3 regions of the Micromonospora sp. NPDC048063 genome follow, and region 2 is predicted to be linked to each of the others. Evidence: riboswitches for the same ligand, from Rfam matches in the RefSeq annotation. Region 2 holds a riboswitch; each other region holds the start of a gene.
The links. A riboswitch is a leader RNA that binds a small molecule or an ion and turns the genes downstream of it on or off. The one in region 2 is predicted to bind cobalamin.
Positions count from the first base shown of each region.

Region 1: another riboswitch for cobalamin. It lies ahead of cobN (cobaltochelatase subunit CobN); the one in region 2 lies ahead of ACGFZ2_RS13505 (ABC transporter substrate-binding protein).
Region 3: another riboswitch for cobalamin. It lies ahead of bluB (5,6-dimethylbenzimidazole synthase); the one in region 2 lies ahead of ACGFZ2_RS13505 (ABC transporter substrate-binding protein).

Region 1 is NZ_JBIDBG010000001.1:98,949-108,517, forward strand. It holds gene ACGFZ2_RS00505 (serine hydrolase domain-containing protein) at 1-981, opposite strand, end outside; gene ACGFZ2_RS00510 (sensor histidine kinase) at 1,090-2,241, shown strand; gene ACGFZ2_RS00515 (response regulator) at 2,234-2,890, shown strand; cobalamin riboswitch at 3,008-3,137, shown strand; gene cobN (cobaltochelatase subunit CobN) at 3,504-7,172, shown strand; partial or broken gene ACGFZ2_RS00525 (VWA domain-containing protein) at 7,169-9,433, shown strand.
Region 2 is NZ_JBIDBG010000004.1:360,113-369,681, forward strand. It holds gene ACGFZ2_RS13475 (ABC transporter permease) at 1-400, shown strand, start outside; gene ACGFZ2_RS13480 (response regulator) at 438-1,094, opposite strand; gene ACGFZ2_RS13485 (sensor histidine kinase) at 1,204-2,715, opposite strand; gene ACGFZ2_RS13490 (hypothetical protein) at 2,891-3,256, opposite strand; gene ACGFZ2_RS13495 (ABC transporter ATP-binding protein) at 3,301-4,068, opposite strand; gene ACGFZ2_RS13500 (FecCD family ABC transporter permease) at 4,068-5,252, opposite strand; gene ACGFZ2_RS13505 (ABC transporter substrate-binding protein) at 5,258-6,265, opposite strand; cobalamin riboswitch at 6,294-6,477, opposite strand; gene ACGFZ2_RS13510 (ABC transporter ATP-binding protein) at 6,562-7,275, opposite strand; gene ACGFZ2_RS13515 (ABC transporter ATP-binding protein) at 7,272-8,348, opposite strand; gene ACGFZ2_RS13520 (ABC transporter permease) at 8,345-9,214, opposite strand; gene ACGFZ2_RS13525 (ABC transporter permease) at 9,207-9,569, opposite strand, start outside.
Region 3 is NZ_JBIDBG010000029.1:27,767-37,335, forward strand. It holds gene ACGFZ2_RS33225 (Rieske 2Fe-2S domain-containing protein) at 1-839, opposite strand, end outside; gene bluB (5,6-dimethylbenzimidazole synthase) at 989-1,618, opposite strand; cobalamin riboswitch at 1,655-1,855, opposite strand; gene ACGFZ2_RS33235 (DMT family transporter) at 2,139-3,056, shown strand; gene ACGFZ2_RS33240 (crotonase/enoyl-CoA hydratase family protein) at 3,099-3,860, shown strand; gene ACGFZ2_RS33245 (dihydrolipoyl dehydrogenase family protein) at 3,884-5,359, opposite strand; gene ACGFZ2_RS33250 (serine hydrolase domain-containing protein) at 5,451-6,515, shown strand; gene ACGFZ2_RS33255 (phytoene/squalene synthase family protein) at 6,629-7,567, opposite strand; gene ACGFZ2_RS33260 (polyprenyl synthetase family protein) at 7,633-8,784, shown strand; gene crtI (phytoene desaturase family protein) at 8,784-9,569, shown strand, end outside.

The DNA.
Region 1 (9,569 bases), on a different contig from region 2:
GTACGCCGTCGAGGTGAACAGGTCACCGCTGTGCGCGATCATCGGCGCCCCCGACCCGGTCTTCTCCACGAACCAGCCGAGGGCGTAGGAGGTGGAGACCGCGGACGGGTGGTGCAGCGTGGCGAGGCCCGCCGGGGAGACGACCGCCGTGCCCTCCGGACCGCGGCCCTGGTTGCCCTGCGCGATCAGCCACGCCGCCATGTCGTGCGCCGAGCTGAGCACCCCGCCGGAGCCGTTGCCGAAGGCCGGCGGCTCGGGCAGGGCGACCGGTCTGCCGAGGACCATGAGGTGGCCGCGCGCGCTCGACGGCAGGTCGGCGGCCACGTCGAGGGTGCGACTGTCGGTCATGCCGAGCGGGGCGAAGACCCGCGTCCGCAGGTACTCGTCGAACGGCAGCCCGCTGACCACCTCGACCAGTCGCGCGGCCACCTGGAAGTTCGGGTTGTGGTACTCCCACCTCGTGCCGGGGGCGGCGGCCAACCGGGCCGTACGCATCCCCGCGACGGCCTCCCGCAGCGAACCCGGCTGCCGCCTGCTGAACGCGGGGAACGTCGTGTCCGACATCCCGGAGGTCTGGTCGAGCAGCTGCCGCACGGTGATCCGGGCCGCCCGGGGGTCGTCCATCGTGAACTCCGGCAGGTGCCGGTGGACCGGGCCGTCGAGTTCCACCCGGCCCGCCTCGATCAGCTGCATCACGGCGAGGGCGGTGAACGACTTGCTCACCGACGCCACGGCCATCGGGGTGCGCGCCGTGATCGGGTCGCCGGCGGGGGTGTGGCCGTACCCGGCGGCGTGCACCACCGCGGTCCCCCGGGTGACGGCCACCGCGACGCCGGGCAGCCCGGTGGCGTCGCGGTACTGGCGGACGGCGGCGTCGACGGCGGCGGCGTCGATCCCGACCGGGGGCGCGGCCGGGGCTGCCGGGGCGGGCGACCCGGCGAGCGCCACCGTACCGGCCAGGACGAGGAGTCGCGTGATCATGGTCGGAGTCTCGGCCGGTCGCGGACCCCGCACATCGGATCGTGGTCCGAACCCGGGATCGGACCGTGGTCCGACGCCCGGCGGCCGGCCGGTGGATACGGTGATCCGGTGGTCACCTCGGGGCGGCTCGGGCTGCGGCAGTTGATGGCGTTCGACGCGCTGGTGGGCGTCGCCCTCGTGCTCCTCACGGTGTTCCGGACGCCCGGCGCCCCGGCGCTCGCCGGTGGCCTGGCGGTGCTGTTCGGGGCTCCGCTCGCCGTCCGCCGGCGCTGGCCGGCGCCGGTGCTCGCCGTCGTGGTGCCGGCGGGGGCGGTGGCGGTCGCCGTCGGGGCGGCCGGCGACGCGGTGGTGTTCGCGGTCGCGTTCGCGCTCTACCCGGTCGCGCTGGTCACCTCCACCCGGGAGGGCGTGTCGGCGCTCGTCGTGGTGCTGGCCGCCCTCACGGGCGCGGGGCTGGCGGGCGGCACGGTCCCCGGGCTGCCGATCGTCCCGACCCGGGCGGGGGAGGAGTCGTTCGCCGCCACGCCGGTCCCGGTCCTGCTCTACGCCGCGACCGTCGTCGCCGCTTCGTGGGCGCTCGCCCGCGCGGTGCGCGCCCGTCGACGTCACGTCGCCCAACTCGCCGCGTCGCGTGCCGACCAGGCGGTGGCCGAGGAACGGTTGCGCATCGCCCGGGACATCCACGACGTGGTCGGGCACAGCCTCAGCCTGATCGCCATGAAGGCGGCCGTCGCCAACCACCTGGCGGACAGCCATCCCGAGCAGGGCCGGGCCGCCCTGGGCACGATCGAGCGGGTCAGCCGGAGCGCGCTCGACGACATCCGGGTCGTGCTCGGCGCGCTGCGCGACCCGGCCGACACCGCGCCGAGCTTCGCCGAACTCGACCGGCTGGTCGAGGCCGTCCGGTCCGCCGGTGTCACCGTCGACGTCGACCGGGCGACCGACCTGACCCGGGTGCCCGCGGCCGTGCAGGCCTCGGCGTACCGCATCGTGCAGGAGGCACTCACCAACGTGCTGCGCCACGCCGGCCCGACCCGCTGTCGGCTCGCCGTGGCGGTCGAGCCCGGGGCGCTGGCCGTCGCCGTCGTCGACGACGGGGGGTCGGGGCGCGCCGTCGGGCCGCCCGGCCATGGGCTGCGGGGCATGCGCGAGCGGGCCGTGATGCACGGCGGCACCCTGGCGGCCGGCGTCGAGCCCGGCGGCGGCTTCGCCGTGCGCGCCCGGCTGCCGTTCACCCCGGCGGTGCCGGACGATGGGTGAGCCCGTACGCGTGCTCCTGGCCGACGACGACGTGCTGCTGCGCGGCACCCTCCGGCTGCTGGTCGATGCCACCCCGGGAATGACCGTGGTGGCCGAGGCGGGCACCGGGCGGGCGGCCGTCGAACTCGCGAGGACGCACTCGCCCGAGGTGGTGCTGATGGACGTCCGGATGCCCGAGATGGACGGCATCACCGCCACCGAGCAGGTCACCGCCGGCCGGGACGCGCCCCGGGTGCTCGTCCTCACCACCTTCGGCCTCGACGACTACGTGTACCGGGCGCTGCGGGCCGGGGCGAGCGGCTTCCTGCTCAAGGACACGTCCCCCGTACGGCTGCTCGACGCGATCAGGGTGGTCGCCGCGGGCGAGGCGCTGCTGGCCCCCAGCGTCACCCGTCGGCTCATCGCCGAGTTCACCCGGATGCCGGCGGCCCGACGGGTGCCGGGACGGCTCGACGGGGTGACCCCACGGGAGCGGGAGGTGTTGACGTTGATCACCCGTGGGATGTCCAACACCGAGATCGAGCAGCACCTGCACCTCAGCCGGGGCACCGTCAAGACGCACATCGGCCGGTTGCTGACGAAGCTGGGCGTCCGCGACCGGGCGCAACTGGTGATCGCGGGCTACGAGTCGGGGCTCGCCGACCGGTGAGGTTCGGTCGACCGTCGTGAGCGCCGCGCCGCGCCGGCCCGGCGGGGCCGGCGTCCGATCCCGTCGCGTTGACCTGGGGACCGGGGGTGTGGCAGCATTCGCGGCCTGACGGCAGTGAAGGAAGCCGGTGTGATTCCGGCGCGGTCCCGCCACTGTCACCGGGGAGCGATCCCCCCTCGTGAGTCACGGCCGTGCGTGCGCGGTTGGAAGACCGGGGGTGAGCGTCGATCCGGGAGCCAGGATACTTCGGCCGTCGGGAGTGACCCCAGGGCGTGGACACCCGAGGAGGACCCGATGACGCACCGCGTCTCCGCCATCGACGATCATCGTCGCATCGTGCCCGGCCGCCACAGCGCGCCGGCGAGCAGCCGTATTTCCGCAGCCCCGTCCGGCCGCCGCGGCGCGCGTCCGGCCGACCGTGGTGTGCCCGCCCCCGGTCGTCCCGCAGCGGTCGGGCGCGTCGCCCGTCCCTGACGCCCGCACCGCGCCGCCCGACCCCGTCGGCCCGCCGGTGAGCCGCTTCCCGGCCCGCCGTACCCGCTGAACCGCGCCCACCCCTCGTACCGCCCGATCGTCCTCGCGTCGATCCGGGCGTCACTCTCCGGAGCCGTCCGTGCGCATCCTGCTGCTGTCCACCGCCGACACCGACCTGCTCGCCGCCCGCGCCAGCGGCGCCGACTACCGACTCGCCAACCCCGCCCGGGTCGCCGCCGACGCCGTGCCCGCGCTGCTCGACGGCGTGGACCTCGCGGTCGTACGCCTGCTCGGCGGCCGGCAGGCGTGGCCGGACGGGCTCGCCACGGTGCTGGCCTCCGGCGTGCCCACGGTCGTGCTCAGCGGCGAGGCCGCGCCGGACGCGGACCTGATGGCGGCCTCCACCGTCCCCGCCGGCGTGGCCACCCAGGCGCTGGCCTACCTGGTCGAGGGCGGCCCGGAGAACCTCGCCCAGCTCGCCCGCTTCCTCTCCGACACGGTGCTGCTCACCGGCGAGGGGTTCGCCCCGCCCGCGTCGACCCCGACGTACGGCGTCCACGGCGACCGTCCCGCGCGGCCCGACCGGCCGACCGTGGGGATCGTCTTCTACCGGGCGCACTCCCTCGCCGGCAACACCGGCTTCGTCGACACCCTCGCCGACGCCGTCGACGCGGCCGGCGGCAACCCGCTGCCGATCTTCTGCGGCTCGCTGCGCGGCCTCACCGCCGGCGCGGGCCCGCTGGGCCTCTTCGCCGGCTGCGACGCCCTGCTGGTCACCGTGCTGGCCGCCGGCGGCACGGTCGCCGCCGACGCCTCCGGCGGCGGCGACGAGGACGCCTGGGACGTGGGCGCGCTCGCCGCCCTCGACGTGCCGGTGATCCAGGCGCTCTGCCTCACCAGCACCCGCGAGCAGTGGGCCGGCAGCGACGCCGGACTGTCCCCGCTGGACGCCGCGATGCAGGTGGCCGTCCCCGAGTTCGACGGCCGGATCGTCACCGTGCCGTTCTCGTTCAAGCGGATCGACGCCGACGGGCTCTCCAGCTACGTCGCCGATCCGGAGCGGGCCGCCCGGGTGGCCGGCATCGCCGTGCGGCACGCCCGGCTGCGGCACGTGCCCAACGCCGACAAGCGGCTCGCGGTCGTGCTCAGCTCCTACCCGACGAAGCACTCCCGGGTCGGCAACGCCGTCGGCCTGGACACCCCGGCCTCGGCGGTCCGGCTGCTCGCCGCCCTCGCCGAGGCCGGCTACCACCTCGGCGACGCCCCCGTGCCCGACGACGGGGACGCGCTCATCCACGCCCTCATCGCCGCCGGGGGGCACGACGTCGAGTGGCTCACCCCGGAACAGCTCGCCGCCGCCGAGGCGCGGGTGCCCGGGGCGACGTACCGGCGCTGGTTCGACCAGGCGCCGGCGGAGCTGCGGGAGCGGATGCTCGCCCACTGGGGGGAGCCGCCCGGCGGGCTCTACACCGACGGCGGGGACATCGTGCTGGCCGGGCTGCGCTTCGGCAACGTGGTGCTGCTGATCCAGCCGCCGCGCGGCTTCGGCGAGAACCCGATCGCCATCTACCACGACCCGGACCTGCCGCCGAGCCACCACTACCTGGCCGCGTACCGCTGGCTGGCCGCGCCCGCCACCGACGGCGGCTTCGGCGCGGACGCGGTGGTGCACCTGGGCAAGCACGGCACCCTGGAGTGGCTGCCCGGCAAGGGCCTCGGGCTGGCCGCCGACTGCGCCCCCGACGCCGTCCTCGGCGACCTGCCGCTGGTCTACCCGTTCATCGTCAACGACCCCGGCGAGGGCACCCAGGCCAAGCGCCGCGCGCACGCCGTCGTCGTCGACCACCTGGTGCCGCCGATGGCCCGCGCCGAGACGTACGGCGACCTGGCGAAGCTGGAGCAACTCCTCGACGAGTACGCCACCGTGCAGGCGCTCGACCCCGCCAAGGTGCCCACCGTGCAGGCGCAGATCTGGGCCCTGGTGCGCGCCGCGGAGCTGCACCACGACCTGCACGCCGAGGACATGCCGGCCGCCGAGGACTTCGACGACTTCGTGCTGCACCTCGATGGGTACCTCTGCGAGGTCAAGGACGTGCAGATCCGCGACGGCCTGCACATCCTCGCCGCCGCGCCCACCGGCGAGCCCCGGGTCAACCTCGTCCTCGCCGTGCTGCGCGCCCCGCAGGTCTGGGGCGGCGCCCGCGCCCTGCCCGGCCTGCGCCAGGCCCTCGCCGCCGCGTACGGGCTCGACGAGCAGGCGCTGCTCGCCGCGCCGGGGGAGCGGCTGGCCGTGCCCGAGGCGCTGACCGACACCGTCGACGGGCCGGCCGGCACCGCCGCCGACGCCGTCGACCTGATCGAGGCCCTCGCGCGCCGGCTGGTCGTCGGCATGGAGACCCTCGGCTGGGACGCCGACAAGGTCGACGCCGTGGTCGAGGAGGTCACCGGCCGGGCCGTCCCGGACGCCGCCGCCGTGCTCCGCTTCGCCGCCACCGAGCTGGTGCCCCGGCTGGACCGTACGACCGACGAGATCGACCGGGTGGTGGGTGCGCTCGACGGGCGGTTCGTGCCGCCCGGCCCGTCCGGCTCGCCCACCCGGGGCCTGGTCAACGTGCTCCCCACCGGCCGGAACTTCTACTCCGTCGACCCCAAGGCGATCCCCAGCCGCAACGCCTGGGATGTCGGGGTGGCCCTGGCCGACTCGCTGCTCGCCCGGCACCTCGCCGACACCGGCGAGTACCCGCGCTCCGTCGGCCTGACCGTCTGGGGCACCAGCGCCATGCGCACCCAGGGCGACGACGTCGCCGAGGTGCTCGCGCTGCTCGGCTGCCGTCCCACCTGGGACGACCGCTCCCGCCGGGTCACCGGCGTGGAGGTGGTGCCGCCGGCCGAGCTGGGCCGCCCCCGCGTCGACGTCACCGTGCGGATCTCCGGCTTCTTCCGGGACGCCTTCCCGCACGTGGTCGCGCTCATCGACGACGCGGTGCGGTTGGTCGCCGCCCTGGAGGAGCCCGCCGAGCAGAACTTCGTCCGCGCGCACGTCGCCGCCGACCTCGCCGAGCACGGCGACGAGCGGCGGGCCACCGCCCGCGTCTTCGGCTCCAAGCCGGGCGCGTACGGGGCCGGGCTGCTGCCGCTGATCGACTCCCGCAACTGGCGCAGCGACGCCGACCTCGCCGAGGTGTACGCCGTCTGGGGCGGCTACGCCTACGGCCGGGGGCTGGACGGGCGGGAGGCGCGCGCCGACATGGAACGCTCCTTCGCCCGGATCGCGGTGGCGGTGAAGAACCAGGACACCCGCGAGCACGACATCGTCGACTCCGACGACTACTTCCAGTACCACGGCGGGATGGTGGCGATGGTCCGTCACCTCACCGGCGCCGCCCCGGCCGCGTACGTGGGCGACTCGGCGATGCCGCACGACGTGCGTACCCGCACCCTCGGCGAGGAGACCCGGCGGGTGTTCCGGGCCCGGGTGGTCAACCCGAAGTGGATCGCCGCGATGCGCCGGCACGGCTACAAGGGCGCGTTCGAGCTGGCCGCCACCGTGGACTACCTGTTCGGCTACGACGCCACCGCCGGCGTCGTCGACGACTGGATGTACGAGCACCTGGCCGCCGCGTACGTCTTCGACGAGACCACCCGGGAGTTCCTGGAGCAGTCGAACCCGTGGGCGCTGCGCGGCATCACCGAGCGGCTGCTCGAGGCGGCCGACCGGGGCCTGTGGGCCGAGCCCGAGCCGACCACCCTGGACCGGCTCCGCGAGACGTACCTGGCCAGCGAGGGCGACCTGGAGGACCGGCAGTGAGCGCGAGGAGTGAGCCGGTCCTGCGAGCCCCGCAGTCGCGAACGGAAAACGACACAGTGACCACCTACCCGTTCAGCGCGGTGCTGGGCATGGACGACATGCGGCTCGCCCTGCTGCTCAACGCGGTTTCCCCGGCGATCGGCGGGGTGCTCGTCCGCGGCGAGAAGGGCACCGCCAAGTCGACGGCCGTGCGGGCCCTGGCCGCGCTGCTGCCGCCCGTGGAGCGGGTGGCCGGCTGCCGCTTCGCCTGCGACCCGGCCGCCCCCGACCCGTCCTGCCCGGACGGCCCGCACCCCGACGCGCCGGCGGCCGAGCGGCGTCCCGCCCGGCTGGTGGAGCTGCCGGTCGGCGCGGCCGAGGACCGGGTGGTCGGCTCGCTCGACTTGGAGAAGGCGCTCGGCGAGGGCGTCCGCGCCTTCGAGCCGGGCCTGCTCGCCGCCGCCCACCGCGGCGTGCTCTACGTCGACGAGGTCAACCTGCTCCACGACCACCTGGTCGACCTGCTCCTCGACGCCGCGGCGATGGGCCGTTGCCACGTGGAGCGGGAGGGCGTCTCGGTCAGCCACGCGTCCCGGTTCCTGCTGGTCGGCACGATGAACCCGGAGGAGGGGGAGCTGCGCCCACAGCTGCTGGACCGGTTCGGGCTGACCGTGGAGGTCGGGGCCAGCCGCGACCCCGCCGTACGCGTCGAGGTGGTCCGCCGGCGGCTCGCCGCCGACGCCGACCCGGCCGGCTTCGCCGCCCGCTGGGCCGACGCCGACGCGCAGGTCGCCCGCCGGGTCGCGGCCGCCCGGCAGCGGCTGGAGCGGGTGCTGCTGCCCGACGCCGCGCTGCGCCGGATCGCCGAGGTGTGCGCGGCGTTCGACGTGGACGGCATGCGCGCCGACATCGTCACCGCCCGCACCGCGCTGGCGCACGCCGCCTGGCACGGCCGGGACGTGGTCACGGTGGAGGACGTCCGCGTCGCCGCCCGGCTGGCGCTGCCGCACCGCCGCCGCCGGGATCCGTTCGACACGCCCGGACTGGACGAGAAGCGCCTCGACGAGGCCCTGGACCGGGCCGGCGACGACGACCCCGACGACGACCCGGGTGGTCCCGGCGGTCCCGGCGACGGCCCGCGCGGCCCCGGCCCGCACGGCGGTCCCGGTGGTGCCGGCAACGCTCCCGACGGCGGCGGCTCCCGGGACGACGGCGGCCCCGGACCGGCCGCGGCGGGCGACACGAACGGGCCGGGTTCCCGGCGCGACGGCGACGCCGACCGGGACCGGGTTGACGGGAACGGGCCCGACGGCAGCTGGCCCGACCGGCGGGACGGCAGCTGGCCCGACCGGTCCGACGGTGGCCAGGCACCCGGCCGGGCCGACGACGTGGCGGCCGGCCCGGCCGAGGCCGGTGACGCCGGTGTCGACGGCGGGACCGGCCGGCCCGCACCGGCGCCCAGCCGGCCCGGCCCGGGCGAACAGCCGGTGGCCGTACCCCGGCAGGGGCTCAGGGCGCGGCTGCTCACCGCGCCCGGGATCGGCGACGGGGTGCCCGGCCGACGCTCCCGTGCCCGCACCGGGCGGGGCCGCACCACCGGGGCGCGGGTGCCGGCCGGCCGGGCCGGGGTGCTGCACCTGCCGGCGACCCTGCGGGCCGCCGCCCCGCACCAGGGCGCCCGGGGGCGCGTCGCCGGGCCGCTGCGGTTGCGTCCCGACGACGTCCGCGAGGCCGTCCGTGAGGGACGCGAGGGCAACCTGGTGCTCTTCGTGGTCGACGCCAGCGGCTCGATGGGTGCCCAGGCGCGGATGGCCGCCGTCAAGGGTGCCGTGCTCGCCCTGCTCACCGACGCCTACCAGCGCCGGGACAAGGTCGCGGTGGTCGCCTTCCGGGGAGCCGCCGCGCAGACCCTGCTGCCGGCCACCTCCTCGGTGCTCGCGGCCTCGACGCGGCTGGCCGAGCTGCCCACCGGCGGGCGCACGCCGCTGGCCGAGGGGCTGCTCGCCGCCGCCGACCTGCTGCGGGTGGAGCGGCTGCGCGACCCGAAGCGCCGCCCCCTGGTGCTGGTCGTCACCGACGGCCGGGCCACCGCCGGGGGGCGCCCGCTCGACCGGTCGGCCCGCGCGGCGGCCGTGCTCGCCGCCACCGGCGCCCCCTGCGTCGTCGTGGACTGCGAGAGCGGCCCCGTCCGCCTCGGCCTGGCCCGCCGCCTCGCCGCCCAACTCGGCGCCGACCACCACCGGCTCGACGAGGTCGCCACCGCCCCCCTCACCACCCTCGCGGCCGGCCGACCGACACCCGCGCCGGAGTCCCCTCGCGGGCGGTCCGCCGCAGATCTTGGCAGGAAGCGGCCCCCCGAGGGGCCCTCCCCTTCCAAGATCGTCACTGCCGCCGCCTCCACCGCCGTCAACGCCGCCA
Region 2 (9,569 bases):
CGCGCTGCTCGGGGCGCTGGGCTCCGCCGTCGCCGACCCGGTGCTCGGTGGGTGGGGCCGGTTCCGGGCGGGGGAAACCGTCGGCGACGTGCTGGCGGTGGCCGCGTACCTCTCCTTGATCAGCGTCTTCACCCTCGGGCTCGGGACGGTGCTGCGTAGCGCGGTCGGCACGCTGACCACCGTGTTCATGATCCTCATGGTGGTGCCGATCTCGCTCGGCGCCCTCGACATCGAGTTCGTCAACCGGCTCGTCGACGGGCTGCCGGGGGTGGCCGGATCCCACTTCATGAGTGGCGACACCGACCCGTACCCGCCGGCGGCCGGCCTCGCCCTGCTCGCCGCGTGGGCCCTCGCGGCGATGCTCGCCGGTTACGCGGTGCTGCGGTCCCGGGACGCCTGATCCGGAGCCGGGTGGCGGCGGTCCGACACGACCGCCGTCACCCGGCGTCGTCCACCAGGCCGGCGTCGTACGCGACGATCGCGGCCTGCACCCGGTTCCGCACGCCGAGCCGGGCGAAGATCGTGCTCAGGTAGCTCTTCACCGTGCCCTCCACCAGGAACAGCCGCCGGGCGATCTCCGCGTTGGACAGCCCCGCCCCGACCAGCGCCAGCACCTCACGTTCCCGGTCGGTGAGCGTCCCGATGCGGGCCCAGGCGGCCGGGCCGCGGGCCATCCGCGCGCCGCCCAGCTCGATCACCCGCCGGGCGATCCGCGGCGACAGGTAGGCGCCGCCGTCGGCCGCCGCGCGCACCCCGGCCAGCAGTTCACGCGGATCTCCGGCCTTGAGCAGAAAACCGCTGGCCCCGTCACCGAGCGCCCGCGCGACGTAGTCGTCCTCACCGAAGGTGGTGAGCATGAGCACCGCGGTGTCGGGCACGAGCCGACGGATCTCCACGGCGGCCGCGAGCCCGTCCAGCTTCGGCATCCGGATGTCCAGCAGCGCCACCCGCGGCCGGTGCGCCCGGGCCAGGTCGACGGCGGCCCGCCCGTCCGCGGCCTCCGCCACCACCTCGATCTCGGGATCCGCCGCCAGGATCACGCGCACCCCGGCCCGGATCATCGCCTCGTCGTCGGCCAGCAGGACCGGGATCACCGCATCTCCTCGGGGTCGGGCGCGGACGGCATTCGGCCCGCGCGGGAACGCATCGCGTGAATGACGAGCCCGGCAGCCGAGCCAGGTCGTCGCCGGCCGCCGACCGCCGTCAGTCGGACATCCGGTCCTTGGTCAGCAGCCGGCCCTCGGCGAAGCAGAGCCGGTAGGCGGCCTGGCCGAGGGGGAAGTTGCCGTCGGTGTAGAACTCACAGGAGGCGCCCGGGGGTAGCGACCACCCCGTCGGGTCCGGCCGTTCGACGACCTGGCGCTCCGGCAGCAGGCCCCGCAGTTCGGTGCGGTGCTGGCCGATCCGCATCCGGTCGAAGTCCGCCGGTTCGAGGACCGCGTCGAAGGTGGCGAACGGGTAGTAGGCCAGTGACAGCACGCCGGCGGCCACCACCGGGGCGGCCACGGCCACCACGAGGCTGCGCCGCACCCGCCGCCGCGCCTCACGCAACCGGGTCGCCGACGCCGGCCGGACCGGGCGTACGCCCTCGTCGGCGTCGACCGACACGGCGCCGGCGGCGTGGGGCAGGCGGGCGGTGACCTCGAAACCGCCGCCTCGTGGCCCGGCGCTCAGCGCGCCGCCGGCCAGCCGTACCCGCTCCCGCAGGCCCAGCAGGCCGGAACCCGTCGAGGCCACACCGGGCGGCAGACCGCCCGGCGGGGGCTCGTTCGCCACGCTCACCACCGTCTGCTCGGCCGAGCGGGTCAGCAGGACGGTCACGGCGGCGCCCGGCGCGTGCCGGGTGGCGTTGGTCAGCGCCTCCTGGACCACCCGGTGCACCGCCCGCTCGACCATCGGCGGTGCCGGCGCCTCGGACCCGTCCCACCTGAGCCGGACCGTCATCCCGGCGTCGCGGGCCCGCCCCACCAGGTCGGCGACGCCCTCGGCGGCCGGCCGGGTCGGAGCCGGCGCACCGTCCTCCCGGAGCACGCCGATGATCTGGGCGAGCTGCTCGGTCGCGGCGGTGACGCTGGCACGCAGCTCCCCCGCCGCCCGCCGGTGCCGCTCGTCGAGGTCGGTGGCCACCTCCAGCCCGCCGGCCTTCAACGCGATCAGGGCCAGGTCGTGGCCCAGGGAGTCGTGCATGTCCTGGGCGATACGGGCCCGCTCCCGCATCCGGGCCCGCTCGGCGGCGGCGCGCTGCTGCCGTTCGAGCAGATCGGCGTGTTCCCAGCCGGCGTGGACGAGCGCCCGCTGCTGGCGGCGGTGGCGGCCGACCAGCCAGGGGAACACCCCGACGAAAAGCAGGGTGGTGGTGAGGAAGAACCAGGTGGTCACGCCCGAGCCGAGGACGCCGACCGTCAGCGCGGTGCCTCCCGCCGCGATCACGGCGAACGTATACGCGGCCGGGCGGGCCCGGGGCATCCGCAGGCCCACCAGGTAGCTCATCACGGGGACGGCGAACACGAAGTTGCCCTCGAACGCGGTCGGCACCACGACGATCAGCAGGGAGACCGTCGGGTGGTGCCGGCTGACCACCACCGCGAGGGCCATCAGCAGGAGGCAGCCCACCAGCCGCCAGCCGGCGTACGGGCCGGTCGGGGCGACGACCAGGTCCCAGGCGATCGGCGCCGACAGGACCGCCCAGAGCGACACGTCGGACAGGACCTTCACCCACGATCCGGCCTGCCCACCGGAAGGCGGCCCTCCGGAGCGGGGAAAAGGCATCCACCGCTGCCGTCCGCCGCGCCACCAACCTGCCACGGGGCCAGGTTACAAAGCCACCACCTGCGTCGTTACTGCCGAAAGTCAGGTCGTCGGCACGACGGCCCGGGCAGCCCCGGCCGTCTCACCCGCCGGTGGGGAGCGTCGGGGTGACCACCGACAGCTCCAGGGTGGCGGGCAGCGGCGCGACGCCCGGCCCCCCGGCGCGCACCCAGTCGGTGATGTCGTCGACCACGGAGTCGTGCAGGACGAGACCGAACCAGACCGGCCGCGCGCCGGCCCGTCGCGCCGACGGCGCGGGGTGGACGACGACCAGGTTGGACTGCGCGCAGAGGTCGAGGCAGGCGCTGACGCGTACCCGGTGCGGCGCCGGCAGCGCGGCCCGCAGTCGCCGCAGCTGCGCGTCGTGGTCGACGGCGGGGTGTTTGCGGGTGCTGCCACAGCAGCAGTCGCGGCACACGGTGACCAGACAGCCCGGTGTGGCGGTCATGTCCGACTCCTTGGTCCCGGTCGAGCCCGGCGGCACGTGCCGGGTCACGACGCGGGCGGGTGGTAGGTGATGGTGGGCCGACCGGTGCCCGGGTGCGTCGCCACGTCGGCCTGGACGCCGTAGACGTCGGCGAGCAGCCCGGGAGTGAGGACCTCGGCGGGCGGGCCGGCGGTGACGACCCGGCCGGCGGCCAGGACGACCACCGTGTCGCAGAACATGGCGGCCAGGTTGAGGTCGTGCAGCGCGGCGAGGGTGGTGACCCCGGCGCGGCGGACCAGGTGCAGCAGTTGCAACTGGTGGCCGATGTCGAGGTGGTTGGTGGGCTCGTCGAGCAGCAGCAGGTGCGGTTGCTGGGCGAGCGCGCGGGCCAGCTGGACCCGCTGCCGTTCGCCGCCGGAGAGGGTGTGCCAGCGGCGGCCGGCGTACCCGTCGAGGTCGACCCGGGCCAGCGCGTCGGCCGCGGCGGCACGGTCGGCGTCGCTGTCCGACCATCGCGAGCGGCGGTGCGGGGTACGGCCGAGCAGCACCACCTCCTCGACGGTGAGGTCCAGGTCGGTGTCGGCGTGCTGGGCGAGCAGCGCGGCGCGGCGGGCCAGCGCCGCGCGGGGCAGGGTGGCGACGTCGTCGCCGCCGATGGTGACCCGCCCGTTGTCGGGCGCGACGAGCCGGGCGACGATCCGCAGCAGGGTGGTCTTGCCGCAGCCGTTGGGGCCGAGCAGCCCGACGAGGCTGCCCGCCGGCACGGCGCAGGTGACGTCGTCGAGGATCCGCCGGGCCGCGACGGCCCAGGACACGTCGGTGACGGCGAGCATCAGTCGCCCGCCTTCCGGCACCCGGCCCACCGTCCCCGGGGTCGCCGCGACTCTGCCGGCCGGGCCCGGTGCAGCAGGACCACGAAGGCGGGCACCCCGAGCAGCGCCGTCAGCACGCCCACCGGCAGTTCGCGGGGCGCGAACAGGGTCCGCGCGGCGGTGTCCACCCAGACCATGAAGATCGCGCCGGCGAGGACGACGACGGGCAGCAGGCGCCGGTGGTCCGCGCCGGTGAGGAACCGGGCGGCGTGCGGCAGGATCAGCCCGACGAAACCCACCGCGCCGCTGACGGCGACCAGCGCCGCGGTGAGCAGCGCGGTGGCGACCAGCAGCAGCCACCGGACCCGGGTGACGGGCACGCCGAGGGTCTCGGCGGCGTCCTCGCCGAAGGCGAAGGCGTTGAGCGTGCGGGCGTGCGCCGCCACGAGGGCGAGCACGGCGGCCAGCACCGGTACCACCCAGGCCAGGGCGGGCCAGTCGACGCGCGCCAGCGAGCCGGAGAGCCAGAAGGTGATGCTCTGCGTGGCGTGCGGGTCGGCGACCCAGACGATGACGAACGACGTCGCCGCCCCGCACAGCTGCGCGACGGCGACCCCGGCCAGCACCACCCGGGTGGGCGCCAGCGCGGCCCGCCGGCCGGCCACCGCCGCCACGACGGCGAACGCGGCCAGCGCGCCGGTGAAGGCGCCCCCGGTGAGCGCCGCGACCCCGCCGCCGACGCCGAGGACGAGCACCGCGACCGCGCCGAGCGACGCCCCGGAGGAGACCCCGAGCAGGTACGGGTCGGCCAGCGGGTTGCGGGTGACGGTCTGTGTCACCGCCCCGACGGCCGCCAGCCCGGCGCCCAGCACTGCGGCGCCGAGCACCCGGGGCAGGCGCAGCCGCCAGACGATGTGCTCGCGCAGCAGCGGCACGTCGGCGTGGGCCAGGCCCAGGCGGTCGGCCACGACGGCCCAGACCGTCGACACGGGGATGTCGGCCGGCCCGACGGTGACGGCCGCCCCGATCGACACGACCAGCACCGCCAGCAACGTGACCAGCAGCGCGACGGTGCCGACGGGACGGACGGGCCGGCCGCGCCGGACCCCGGAGGCAGTGGCGCCGGGATCCGCGCCGGCCCGACCGCGCACGGCGAGACGGCGGGCCACGGCGAGACGGCGGGCCACGGCGGTACGGCGCGCCACGGCGGTCAGCGGCCCGCTCGGGCGGGAAGCTGCGCCATCCCCGCGGCGAGCGCCTCGACGCCGAGCACCGCCCGCACCCCGGCGGTGGTGGACGAGAACGGAATGACGACGAACCGCTGCCCGGCCACCGCGGGCAGGTCCTTGAGGGTGGGGTGCCGGGCCAGGAACGCCTGCTTCGCGGCGGCCGGGTCCCAGGTCGCGTCGACCAGCACGACCGCGTCGGGGTCGCGCGCGACGGCGCTCTCCCAACTGGTGTCGGCCCAGCCGCCGGCGAGGTCGCCGAAGGCGTTGCCGATCCCGACCGCCGACATGATCATGTTGGGGCTGCCGCAGCAGGCGCCCACGCTCGGGGCGTCGGTGCCGGCGTCCCACCAGAGCACGGAGACGTCCCGCGTGCCGTCGAGCCTGGCGGCAGCGGCGGCGATCCGGGCGCGGTGGTCGGCGATGAGCGTCTCGGCCCGCTCCGGCACCCCGAAGACGGCCGCGACGTCCCGGATCTCGGCGAACACGTCCTCGACGGTGAGCTTTCCCGGCCGGTGCGGCTTCGGGCACCCGGCGGGTGAGAGATAGGTGCCGATGCCGAGCCCCGCCAGGGCGGCCCGGTCGCCGACGCCCTCGTCGCCGAAGGCGCTGTGGAACGAGGCGTAGACGAAGTCCGGCGCCGTCTCCAGGAGTTTCTCCTTGGCCGGGTACTTTCCGGACAGCACCGGCACCGATGCGTACGCGGCGGCGTGCTCCGGCAGGATCGCGTCGTCCAGGTACGCCGTGCCGGCCATGCGGTCGGCCAGGCCGAGCGCCAGCATGATCTCGGTGGCGGGCTGGTTCAGGGTCACCGCCCGCTGGGGCGGGGCGGCGACGGTGACCGGCGTGCCGCAGTTGGTCAGGGTGGCCGGCGCGCCGGATGCCGGGGCGGGGTCGTCGTCCGTGGCGCAGGCGCCGAGCAGGACGAGGAGGACGGACAGGGGCGCGGCTACGCGCCGGGACAGGGTGGACCGCACAGCGCGCACGCGCATCGGGACCGCCTTCCAGCACCTCGTGGACGGGTCATCGCAGTGCCGTGGCCGGTCTCCTGGCTGACGGGAGGTGCGTCCGTGGCCGGCCTTCCCAGGCGTGCGACACGCCCAGTGACCTCTGACGACGAGGGCCGCGGACTTCCCGATCACAGTGGCGAGGGCCGCACCGGTCTTCCACCGGCTTCCCGAACACCACGGCAGCGTCACCCTAGCCTGCGCCCGGCCCCGAATGCCACGGTGACGAATGCCATGGAGCGGCCGGCTTCACCACTGTGGACGGTGCGGCGCGCGGCGGTTCACGCTCCCGGCGGGGGCGGAAGGTCGACGACCCGGGTCGCCCAGCGGGCCATCAGGGCCGGGTCGTGGGTGATCAGCAGGACCCCGGCGCCGCGCTGCCGCTGGTAGTCGGTGATGACGGCGGCGAGGTGGGCCTGGGTGGAGGCGTCGAGCATGGCGGTGGCCTCGTCGCAGAGCAGGTAGGCCGGCCGGTGCACGAGCGCCCGGGCGAGGCAGGCCCGTTGCAGCTGCCCGTCGCTGACCGCGTGCGGGCGGCGGGCGAGCAGGTCCGCGGTGAGGCCGACGAGGTCGGCCAGCTCGGCCGCGTGGGCCCTGGCCTGCTCGGCCGGTACGCCGGTGGCGCGGAGCGGTTCGGCGACGATGTCCGCGAGGCTGAGCCGCGGGTCGGTGGCGGCGCGTGGGCTCTGGAACAGGATCGCGACGCGGGTGCGGACGGCCGCCGGCAGCCGGTGGCGGACTCCGGCGACCCGGTGGCCGTCGAGGGTGACGTGCCCGGCGTCGGGGGCGTGCAGCAGGGCGAGTACCCGGGCCAGGGTGGACTTGCCGCTGCCCGAGGGCCCGTGCAGCCCGACCGTCTCGCCGGGGGCGACGTGCAGGTCGACGCGGTCGAGGACGCGCTGCCGACCGTAGGCGACGGTGACCTGGTGGGCGGCGAGCGCGGTGGCGGTCGCCTCCGGGCCGAGGTGTCGACGGGTGGCCGTGGTCGTGGTCATGCCGGCGCTCCGACGGGCAGCGGGTGGTGGCAGGCGACCTGGCCGGAGCCGTCCACGACCGGGGTGGGCGGCGTGCGGCAGGTGTCGGTGGCGCGGTCGCAGCGCGGGGCGAAGGCGCAGCCGGCGGGCAGGTCGGTGAGCATCGGCGGGTGGCCGGGCACGGGGCGGAACGCCCGCTCGGGCAGGGCGTCGAGCAGGCCGGCGGTGTAGGGGTGGGCGGGCGCGGCGAACAGCGCCTCGGTGGGCCGGCGCTCGACGACCCGGCTGGCGTACATGACGGCGACGGTGTCGGCGACACGGCGGGCGGCGGCCAGGTCGTGGGTGATGAGCAGGACGGCGTTGCCGGCGTCGCAGCGGCGGCGCAGCAGGTCGAGGGTGTGGTCGACCAGGGGCCGGTCGAGGCCCGTGGTCGGTTCGTCGGCGAGCAGCAGCGGCGGGTCGGGGGCGAGCGCGAGGGCGGTGGCCAGGCGTTGCGCCATGCCGCCGGAGAGCTCGTGGGGGTAGCGGTCGAGGTCGGCGGGGTCTAGCCCGACGTCGGCGGCGACCCGCTCGGCCGCCGAGGGCGCGTCGCGGCGGGCGTGCCCGTGGGCGCGCAGGGTCTCTGCCAGCAGCCGCCGGCCGGTGCGTACGGGGGTCAGCGCGGTGGCGGGGCTCTGCGGCACCAGCCCGACCGCGCGGCCGCGTACGACGCGGGCGAGGTGGCGCTCGGTGCAGCCGATCAGGTCGACCTGGTCCCCGCCGGGCGGGCGCAGCCGGGCGTGGCCGGAGACGGTGGCGTTGCCGGGGAGCAGGCCGAGCAGGGCGTGGGCGAGCACCGACTTGCCGCAGCCGGACTCCCCCACCACGGCCACCAGTTCGCCGGGGTGGACGGTCAGGCGCAGGTCGGTGACGGCCCGCACCACGGCGTCACGGAGCTGGAAGCGGACGGTCAGCCCGTCGACCTCCAGCAGGGCGGGACGAGGACCGGCCGCGCTGCCGACCGTGGAGGCGGCGCTGCCGACCGTGACGGGCGTGGCGTCGCCGGTGGCGGCGGTGCCGGCCGTGGCGGCGTGGGGCTCGCGGGTGGTGGTCAAAGGTTCAGCTCCGCTCGTACGCGCGGGTCGAGGCGGTCGCGCCACCGGCCGGTGAGGGTGGCCAGGGCCAGCGTGACGACGACGAGGAGCAGGCCGGGGACGAGGCTGGCCCACCAGGCGCCGGTGAGCAGGGAGCGCTGCCCGTCGTTGATCATGTTGCCGATGGAGGCCAGGTGCGGGGGCAGGCCGAGACCGAGGAAGGACAGCGCGGTCTCGTGCCAGACGGCGTGCGGCACCATCAGCGTGGTGGCCAGGGCCAGCCGGGGCAGCACGTGCGGGAGCAGGTGCCGGGTGATTACCCGCGCGCGGCTGGCGCCGCCGGCGATCGCGGCGTCGACGAACGGCCGGGTGCGCAGGCTGAGCAGCTCGGAGCGGACGATGCGGGCGGTGGACAGCCAGTGCGTCAGCCCGATCGACACGATCACCGCGCCGAGGCTGGGGCGCAGCATCGCGACGATGAAGATGCCCAGCAGCAGGTGCGGCAGCGCCGCGATGGTGTCGACCACCCGCATCAGCGCCCGGTCGACCCAGCCGCCGAGGGTGCCGGCGACCGCCCCGACGAAACCACCGATCACGGTCGCCACGAGCGCGGCGACCGCGCCGACGAGCAGGGAGACACGCAGGCCGTAGAGGCCGCGGTGGGCCACGTCGCGGCCCAGGTCGTCGGTGCCGGCCGGGTGCGCGGCCGAGGGCGCGAGCCGGGTACGCGCCAGGTCGACGGCGCTCTCGTCGAGCGGCCACAGGACGGGGGCGAGCAGGCAGGCGGCGACCGCGCCGACGAGCACGGCCCAGGCGACGGCGGTACCGGCGCGGCCGGCCCGCGGCTTCGGCCGCCGGACGCGGGCGGGGCGGGCGAGGTCAGTCATCGAGGCGTACCCGGGGATCGGCGGCGGAGTAGGCGAGGTCGGTGGCCAGGTTCGCGGCCAGCACCACGACGGTGGTGGCGAGGGTGGTCGCGGCCAGCAGCGGGAAGTCGCTGCCCAGCGCGGCCTGCACCGTCACCGCGCCGAGACCGGGCAGGGAGAACACGGTCTCGACCAGGACGGCACCCCCGATCAGCTCCGGCAGGTGGGTGCCGACGAGGGTGAGGAACGGCAGCAGCGCGGTGCGCAGGGCGTGGCCGAACAGGACGGTGCGCCCGGGCAGGCCCCGGGCCCGGGCGGCGAGGACGTGGTCGTCGCGGAGGCTCTCGGCGACGGCGTCGCGGATGAACAGGACGAA
Region 3 (9,569 bases), on a different contig from region 2:
CAGGGGAGGCGGGTCTCCAGCATGCCGTTGACGATGCGGGTGGGCAGGACCTGCTGGTCGTTGCCGGACGGCCCGTGCACGACCTCGCCGCCGTTGAGCCGGAACGTGCTGCCGTGCCACGGGCAGACCACGCACGCGTGCCCGTCGATTTCCTGCACCTCGCCCTTGCCGAGCGGGCCGCTCTGGTGCGGGCAGCGCTCCAGCATCACGGTGACCTCGTCGCCGTGCCGGTAGAGGATCACCGAGACGTCGTCGATCTCCCGGGTGATCAGCTTTCGCTGCGGCAGGGCGGACATGTCCGCGATCGAGTGCCAGCCGTCGCTCATCCGGTGCAGCTCGGAGATGCTCTGGTTGACCTGCGCGCCCTGCTTGTACGCCAGGTGCCCGCCGATGTACGCCCCCGTGCTCGCGGCACTGAGCCCGAGGAAGCCGAGCGTACGGCCGAGGTTGTGCCGGCCGGTCATCCGGGCGGCCACGGAGCCGGCGTAGAACGCCAGGCCGATGCTGTTGGAGGCGGCGTGCACCAGGCCGATCCGGCGCTGGTCTCGGGCGAGGGCTGCCCAGTCGTTGAGCCCGGCGACCGCAGCCGGCAGGGCGCTGATGGTGCCCACCGCGCACAGCGTGGTGGCGGCGCGGCGCTGCCCCTGCATAAGGTCCAGCACGGCCGTGCTGAGCCACGCGCCGACCGGCACCTGCACCATCGCCGGGTGCAGCGGGTGCCCCAGCCAGACACCGTGCAGCAGGTCGCGAACGCGCCTTGGGCGGAGGGTGGCCTGGACGGCCCGCTGCAACCGGTCGCCGATCCGGTCCAGCGCGGAGGCCTGCTCGATCTTCGTCATGAGTGCTCGCACCCGTACCGACTTCCCGGCAGGAGCGACCGCAAACCGGTATCCGGTGACGGATCCGCAGCGGTGCGTGACGAGGTTTCTGCCGGCCCGGAACCAGGCGCGCCCGGCCGGATGGGCCCAGCCCTTCCGCGGTGGTGAGGTCAGCGGTCCGGCGACGTCCAGCGGTCGTGGTGGATCGCCTCGGCCAGCGGGCGCTTCTGCCGCCAGCCGTGCCGGGCCAGGTCGGGCACGGCCTCGAAGTGGGTGACCGGCCCGAGGCAGAGCCACGCCACCGGCCGTACGCCGTCGGGGATGCCGAGCAGCTCAGCCAGCCAGGGCTCCCGGTAGAACGACACCCACCCGACGCCGAGCCCCTCGGCGGTGGCGGCCAGCCAGAGGTTCTGGATGGCGAGGCAGGCCGAGTAGAGCCCGGTGTCGGCGATGGCGTGCCGCCCGAGCACGGCGGCGCCACCGCGGGCCGGGTCGTAGGTGACCACCACGGACAGGGTGGACTCCAGCACCCCGTCGATCTTGATGCGGGCGAACCGCTCGGCCGCCTCCCCGTCCAGGGTGGCGGCGAAGGTGTCCCGCTCGGCCTGGACGTGCTCGTGGAACCGGCGCCGCAACTCGGGGTCGCGGACGAGTACGAAGTCCCAGGGCTGGGAGTAGCCAACGCTCGGCGCGGCGTGCGCCGCGGTCAGGACGCGGTGCAGCGTCTCGTCGGGCACCGGTGCCCCGGTGAACTGGCCGCGGACGTCCCGGCGGCGATGAATGACGTCGTAGAGATCCAAGGCAGGCTCCCGCTGCGCTCGGCCCACGCTCGGGGCGTGGGCACCTGACCGCGAGGCCGGTCTTCGGACTCCCGGATCGACGCCTGGCCGTCCGCCTTCCCGGCCCGTGCGGGCCAGTGGCTGCGCTCTCGCGCGTGGACGGTGGCTCCCCGGTCACCGCGGCGGGCCCGTGCCGGATTCGCACCGGCTTCCCGATTCTCCCCGCTCGCGCGGGGCACCTCACATGATCGTGCCGCCCGGCATGCTAGCGCCGCGCCAACCGGACCGGCGCTGCTGGGCCAGTCGGACGCCTGCGTCCGCCGCCCCGCCGCCGCCCGACCGGACCCGTGAGGGCCGGACCCGTGAGGGACCGGACCCGCCAGGGACCGGACCGCCACCCGGATCCGCCACCCGGCCGGACCCGCCAGGGCCGAACCCGCCAGGGGCCGGACCCGCCGGGGATCGGACCGCCGCCCGGATCCGCCGGCCGGGCGGGGAAATCCGGTCGCGGGCCGCGCCGTCCGCGACCAGTGTGGTCCGGGTGTACGCACTCGCCTCCCGCCCGCTGCCGGCCGGCCACCCGGCGGCCCGACTGACCGTCGCCCTCGGCCGACCCCGGGCCGTGCCGCCACCGCTGCTGATGCTGCTGGGCATGCTCTCCACCCAGGTCGGTGCGGCCGTCGCCAAGCAACTCTTCGGCAGCACCAGCGCCGGCGGTACGACCACGCTGCGGCTCGGCTTCGCCGCGCTGATCCTGCTGCTCGTGGCCCGGCCCGGGCTGCGGCTGGGCTGGCGCGCCGCCGGCCTGGTCGGGGCGTTCGGGCTCACCCTGGCGCTGATGAACCTCGCCTTCTACGCGGCGCTGCACCGGGTGCCGCTCGGCGTGGCGGTCACCATCGGGTTCGCGGGGCCGCTGCTGGTGTCGCTCGCCGGCAGCCGCCGGCCCGCCGACGTGGCGTGGGCGGTCCTGGCGGGCGGCGGGGTGCTGCTGATCAGCGGGCTCGGCGGGACCGGGGTGGACCGGGTGGGGCTGCTGTTGTGCGTCGCCATCGCGGTCGGCTGGGCCGGGTACGTGCTGCTCGGCAAGGCGGTCAGCGCCCGCGTGCCGGGCAGCCGGGGCCTAGCGCTGGGAATGGCCGTCGCCGCGCTCGCCGTACTGCCGTTCGGGGTCGCCGGCAGCGGCACGGCGCTGCTCGACCCGTGGACCCTCGCGCTGGGCGTCGTGGTGGCACTGCTGTCGTCGGTGCTGCCGTACTCGGCCGAACTGGCCGCGCTGCGCCGGATGCCGGCCCGGGTCTTCGCGATCCTGCTCAGCCTGGAGCCGGCGATCGGCGCGCTGGTCGGGCTGGTCCTGCTGGGCGAGCTGCTGGCCTGGCCGCAGGCGGCCGGGGTGGCGTGCGTGGTCGGCGCCGCGCTGGGCGCGACCCTGGTCCGGCCCGGCGCCGCGAAGGCGCGCTGACGCCCCCTGGCGCCGTCGGCACCACCGGGGCATGCTGTGCCGATGGGCGTACGCGTCGAGCACGACGGGCCGGTGACCACGGTGATCCTGGACCGCCCGGCGGCCCGCAACGCGGTCGACGGGCCGACGGCCCGGGCCCTGGCCGACGCGTTCCGCGCCTTCGAGGCCGACCCCGACGCGGCGGTGGCCGTGCTCTGGGGCGCCGGCGGCACGTTCTGCGCGGGGGCCGACCTGAAGGCGATCGGCACCCCGAGCGGCAACCGGGTCGAGCCGGAGGGGGACGGCCCGATGGGCCCGACCCGGATGACGCTCGGCAAGCCGGTGATCGCCGCGATCTCCGGTCACGCCGTGGCCGGCGGGTTGGAGCTGGCGCTCTGGTGCGACCTGCGGGTCGCCGAGTCCGACGCGGTCCTCGGGGTGTTCTGCCGGCGCTGGGGGGTGCCGCTGATCGACGGGGGGACGGTCCGGCTGCCCCGGCTGATCGGCGAGAGCCGGGCGATGGACCTGATCCTCACCGGCCGGCCGGTGCCGGCCGAGGAGGCGTACGCGATGGGGCTGGTGAACCGGCTGGTCGCCCCGGGTGAGGCGCGGGCGGCGGCCGAGCGGCTGGCGGCCGAGATCGCCCGGCACCCGCAGACCTGCCTGCGCAACGACCGGGCCGCCGTGCTGGCCGGCACCGGCCAGCCGGAGCCGGCGGCGCTGGCGACCGAGCTGGCGTACGGGATGGGCTCGCTCGCCGCCGACGCGGCGGCCGGGGCGGCCCGGTTCGCCGCCGGCGCCGGGCGGCACGGCGCGGCCGTCTAGCGCGGGCGCGGCGGCGCGACCGTCTAGCGCAGGTGCCGCAGCGCGTCCTCGATGGCCCGGTGGAACGTCGGGTAGGCGTAGATCATGTGCCGGAGCCGGGCCAGCGGCACAGCCGCGTGCACCGCCACCACCAGCCCGGAGAGCACCTCGCCGCCGGCCGGCCCGACCGACGTCGCGCCGATCAGCACGCCCTGGTCGGCGTCGGCGACCAGCTTGACGAAGCCCTCGTTGCCGCTCCGGTGGATCCAGCCGCGCGCCGACGACGGCAGCTCGGCGAGGCCGACCTGCACGTTGATCCCGCGCTCGCGGGCCTGCCGTTCGGTGAGGCCGACCGCGCCGATCTCGGGGTCGGTGAAGGTGACCCGGGGCAGCGCGCGGTAGTCGGCGCGCGGCACCGCGCCGGCGGAGGCGCCCGACCCGGTGGTGCCGGACGCGCTGACCGCGCCGGCCGCGCCGCCCGTCACGCGGGCGGTGCCGCTGGCGTCCGGCCCGCCGTCGGCGCGCCGGGCGTGGTCGAGCACGTCGGCGACGACGATCCCCGCCTGGTACATGGCGACGTGGGTGAACGCGCCCTCCCCGGTGACGTCGCCGACCGCCCATATCCCGTCGGTGACGCGCAGCCGGTCGTCGACGGCCAGGTACCGCTGGCCGGCGTCCACCCCGACGGTGTCCAGGCCCAACTCGTCGAGGTGGGCGCGGCGGCCGGTCACCACCAGCAGCCGCTGCCCGGTGAACTCCGCCCCGTCGGCCCCGTGCAGCGTGAAGCCGCGCCCGTCGTGGCGGACCCGCTCCGCCCGTACGCCGGTGTGGATCTCCACCCCGTCGGCGCGCAGCGCGGCGGCGGCCACCTCGGACGCCTCCGGCTCCTCGACCGCGAGCACCCGGTCCGCCGCCTCGACGACGGTGACCCGGACGCCGAACCTGGCGAACACCTGGGCCAGCTCCAGGCCGATCGCGCCGCCGCCCAGCACCAGCAGCGACTCCGGCAACTCCTCGACCTCGATCGCCTGGCGGTTGGTCCAGTACGGCGTGTCGGCCAGCCCGTCGACGGGCGGCACGGACGGCTTGGTGCCGGTGCCGAGCACGATCCCGTGCCGGGCCTGGAAGACCCGCTCGCCGACCCGGACCCGGCCGGGGCCGTCGAGGCGGGCGCTGCCCCGGACGAACCGGCCGCCCTTGCCGGTGAAGCGTTCCACGGCGACCGTGTCGTCCCAGGTGTCGGTGGCCTCCTCGCGGATCCGCTTCGCCACGGGCGCCCAGTCGGGCCGGACCTGGGCGGTGCCGGCGAGCCCGTCGACCCGGCGCGCCTCGGCGATCGCGTTGGCAGCCCTGATCATCATCTTGCTCGGGATGCACCCCCAGTACGGGCACTCCCCGCCGACCAGGTCACGCTCGACGCCGACGACGGTCAGCCCGGCCTCGGCGAGCCGCCCGGCCACCTCCTCGCCGCCGACCCCGAGCCCGACCACGACCACGTCCACCAGTTCCGGCTCCGCCATCCCGCCAGCATTCCGCACCACCCGGTCTCCGACCACCCGGCCGGCGCGATATTCGCTGCCCGGGTGGTCGTCGGCCGCCTACGGTGGCCGGATGCGCGCCCGCTTCTCCGCCGTCCACGACTGCTTCGCCGACCTGCTCGCCACCGGCCGGGAGACCGGGGCCGGCCTGGCGGTCTGGTACGACGGGGAGCCGGTCGTCGACATCGTCGGCGGGGAACGGTCGCCGGGGCGGCCGTGGCTGCCGGAGACGCTGGTGAACGTCTACTCGGTCGGCAAGCCGGTCGCCGCGCTCTGCCTGCTGATGCTGGTCGACCGGGGCCGGCTCGACCTGGACGACCCGGTCTCCGCGCACTGGCCCGGCTTCCGCACCCCGGCCACCGTCCGGCAGGTGCTCACGCACACCGCCGGGCTGCCGGCCTTCCCGGTGGCCCGGCCCGCCGCCGCGATCGCCGACTGGGATCTGCTCTGCGCCGACCTCGCCGCCGCCGGGCCGGAGTGGCCGCCGGGTTCCGTCGCGGGCGAGCACGCCTGGACGTACGGGCATCTGGTGGGCGAGCTGGTGCGGCAGGTCGACGGGCGGTCGGTGGGCCGCTTCCTGGCCGAGGAGATCGCCGGGCCGTGGCGGCTGGACCTCGGCTTCGGCCTCGGCGAGGCGGACCGGCGGCGCTGCGCCGAGCTGCGGTACGGCGACCCGGGGTGGCCGGACCGGGTGGCCGGTGCGCCGGGCTCCCTCCGGGCGCGGGCGCTGGACAACCCGCCCGGCGGACGGGACCTGGCGGTGGTGAACGGCCCGCTCTGGCGGGGCGCGGAGGTGCCGGCGGTCAACCTGCACTCGACGGCGGGTGCCCTGGCCCGGCTCTACGCGGGCCTGCTCGCCGGCGGCGTCCTCGACGGCGTACGCCTGTTCGGCCCGGAGTTGGTGGCCGAGGCGACGCGGGTCCAGTACGACGGCGACGACCTGCTGCTGGGCCGGCGCACCCGGTGGACGCTGGGCATGCAGTGGGAGGAGGACGGGAGCTGGGGCATGGGCGGGATCGGCGGCAGTTCCGCCTGGGCCGACCCCGCGCGCGGCTACACCTTCGCCTACGCCACGTCCCACCTGGCCGACCACGACCGGGTCGACGCTCTGGTGGACGCCCTGCACTCCTGCCTCTGACCCGCTCCGACCGCCTCGGGCGGGTGCGGCCAGCGGGCGTCCGGCGCCACGGGCACCCGGGTCGGGCGCGCCGCCGGCCCGGGGTGCGACCGCCGGAGCCGGACGGCAAACGGTCACGGGCTCGGCACGGGGACCGGGGCGGGCGCCCGGGCGGGCCCGGGGATCACCACGGGCGTGCCGGTCGGGGTGAGCAGGGCGCGGGCGGCCACCGCCAGCCGGCGGCGTCGCGACACCAGTGCCCGGCCGGCGAAGACGTCGTAGCCCTGCGCGGCCACCTCGTCGAGGATGCCGCCGTAGAGCGCGTACGCGGTGCGCATGCACGCCTGCGAGGCGGGCGCGAGCAGCGTGATACCGGGTGCCGCGGCGGCGTAGTGCGCCTGGGCGCGGCCCACCTCGTACGCGATCAGCTCCCGGATCCGGGGCGTGGCGCGCCCCCGGGCGCGGGCCTCGGTCAGCTCCTCTCGGGTGACGCCGAACAGGGCGAGGTCGTCGTCGGGCAGGTACGTCCGCCCGCGCTCGAGATCCTCGCCGATGTCCCGGATGAAGTTGGTGAGCTGGAAGGCGAAGCCGAGCTGGCGCGCCGGCTCGCGGGCCGCGGCCGGGTCGGAGCTGCCCAGGATCGGCAGCATCATCGTGCCGATGACGGCCGCCGAGCCCTCCATGTAGTCGAGCAGGTGGTCGTAGGTGCGGTACGAGGTGACCGTCAGGTCCATCGCCATGCTCTTGAGGAACGACACGAAGTCGTCCCGGTCGAGATCGAAGACGGCGATGGTGTGCAGCACGGCCGGGAGCAGCGGGTCGTCGATCGGCTGGCCGTGCAGCCCGGCGACGAAGCGGCCGGCCCAGTCGTCGAGCCGCGCCGCGCGCTCGGTCGGGGACAACTCCTCGGTCCGGTCGACGATCTCGTCCGTGTAGCGGGTGAACCCGTAGAGGGCGTGCACGTGCCGCCGTTTCCAGGCGGGCAGCAGCCGGGTCGCGAGATAGTAGGTGCGGCCGTGGCGTCTGTGCACCTCACGACAACGGTCATAGGCAGCGGTGAGATCCGTGTCCACCGGCCCTCCTCAAGTATCGACGCACCAATCGACGCAAGACGTAACCCTAGGGTACGCTCGGCCGCATGGCCAACGACGCAGTTGCCGGCAACACCCTCCGTGTCACGCCGGCAGGCCCGGGAGACGGGGACGACCCCGTCGGCGCGGTCCTGGCCGCGTACACGAGGGATCTGGTCGCGGCGGTGGACCGCACCCTGGCCGCCTTCCTGGCCGCCGAGGTCGCCTCGCTGGCCGAGATCGACGCGGCGATGGGCCGCTTCGCCGCGACGGCGCGCGACAGCGTGCTGGCCGGCGGCAAGCGGGTCCGGCCGACGTTCGCCTACTGGGGCTGGCGCGGCGCGGGGAGCGCGGAGCCCCTGCCGGCCGTGCTGCCGGCGTTCGCCGCCCTGGAGTTGCTGCACACCTTCGCCCTCGTGCACGACGACGTGATGGACGCCTCCGCCACTCGACGCGGCCGGCCGACCGTGCAGGTGGCGCAGGCCGCCCGGCACGCCGCCGCCGGGCACCGGGGCGACCCGCGCCGGTTCGGCGAGGCGGTCGCGGTGCTGGTCGGCGACCTCTGCGTGGTGTGGGCCGACCGGCTCCTCGCGCACGCCGCCCTGCCGCCGGCCCGGCTGCTCCACGTCCGCCGCTGCTACGACCAGATGCGGGTGGAGACGATCGCCGGGCAGTACCTCGACGTGCTCGGCGAGAGCGACGCGGCGAACTGGTCCGTCGACCGCGCGCTGCGGGTCGCCCGCTACAAGACCGCGAGCTACACGGTGCGGCGGCCGCTGCTCTTCGGCGCCTGCCTGGCCGGCGTCGACACCGACGCCCCGCTGATCGCCGCGTACACCCGCTACGGGCTCGCGGTCGGCGAGGCGTTCCAGCTCTGCGACGACCTGCTCGGCGTCTACGGCGACCCGTCGGCCACCGGCAAGCCGGCCGGCGACGACCTGCGCACCGGCAAGCCGACCGCGCTGCTCATGCTCGCCCGGCAGCTCGCCACGCCGGCCCAGCGGCGCGCGCTGGACCGGGTCGGCGACGGGGTGACGGACGCGGAGATCGCCCGGCTCGCCGGCGTCGTCGCCGACACCGGCGCGGTGGACCGGGTCGAGCGCATGATCTCCGACCGGGTCGCCGAGGCGCTCGCCGCGCTCGACGCCGCGTCGATCGACGAGACGGCCCGCACCGCGCTGACCGGTCTCGCGACCGCCGCCACCAACCGGCGGGCTTGATGGGCAACTTCGCACAGGGGGGTGGTCGCGTGCGCACCGTGCACGGGCGTACGGACCGGGTGGTGGTGGTCGGCGCCGGCCTGGGTGGGCTGGCCTGCGCGCTGCACCTGGCGGGCAGTGGCCGACAGGTGACCGTGCTGGAGCGCGAGCCGGTGCCGGGCGGCCGGGCCGGCCGGCTCGGCGTCGACGGCTACGAGTTCGACACCGGCCCCACCGTGCTCACCATGCCGGACCTGATCGCCGAGGCGCTCGGCGCGGTGGGCGAGGAACTGGACGACTGGCTCGACCTGACCCCGCTCGACCCGGCCTACCGGGCCCACTACCCCGACGGGTCGACGCTGGGCGTCATCACCGACACCACCCGGATGGCCGCCGAGATCGCCCGGGTCTGCGGCCCCCGCGAGGCCGACGGCTACCTGCGCTTCGTCGACTACGCCCGGAAGCTCTGGCAGTGGGAGCGCGCCGACTTCATCGAGCGCAACCTGGACGCGCCCACCGACCTGCTCACCGGCAACCTCCTGCGGCTGCTGGCGGGCGGCGCCTTCCGCCGGCTCCAGACGAAGATCAACCAGTTCTTCCGCGACCCGCGCACCCAGCGGATCTTCTCCTTCCAGGCGATGTACGCCGGCCTCGCCCCGCACGACGCCCTGGCCATCTACGCGGTCATCGCGTATCTCGACTCGGTGGCCGGGGTCTACTTCCCGCGCGGCGGGATCCACGCGGTCTCCCGGGGCATGGCCGGCGCCGCCGAGAAACACGGCGTGCAGATCCGGTACGACACCACG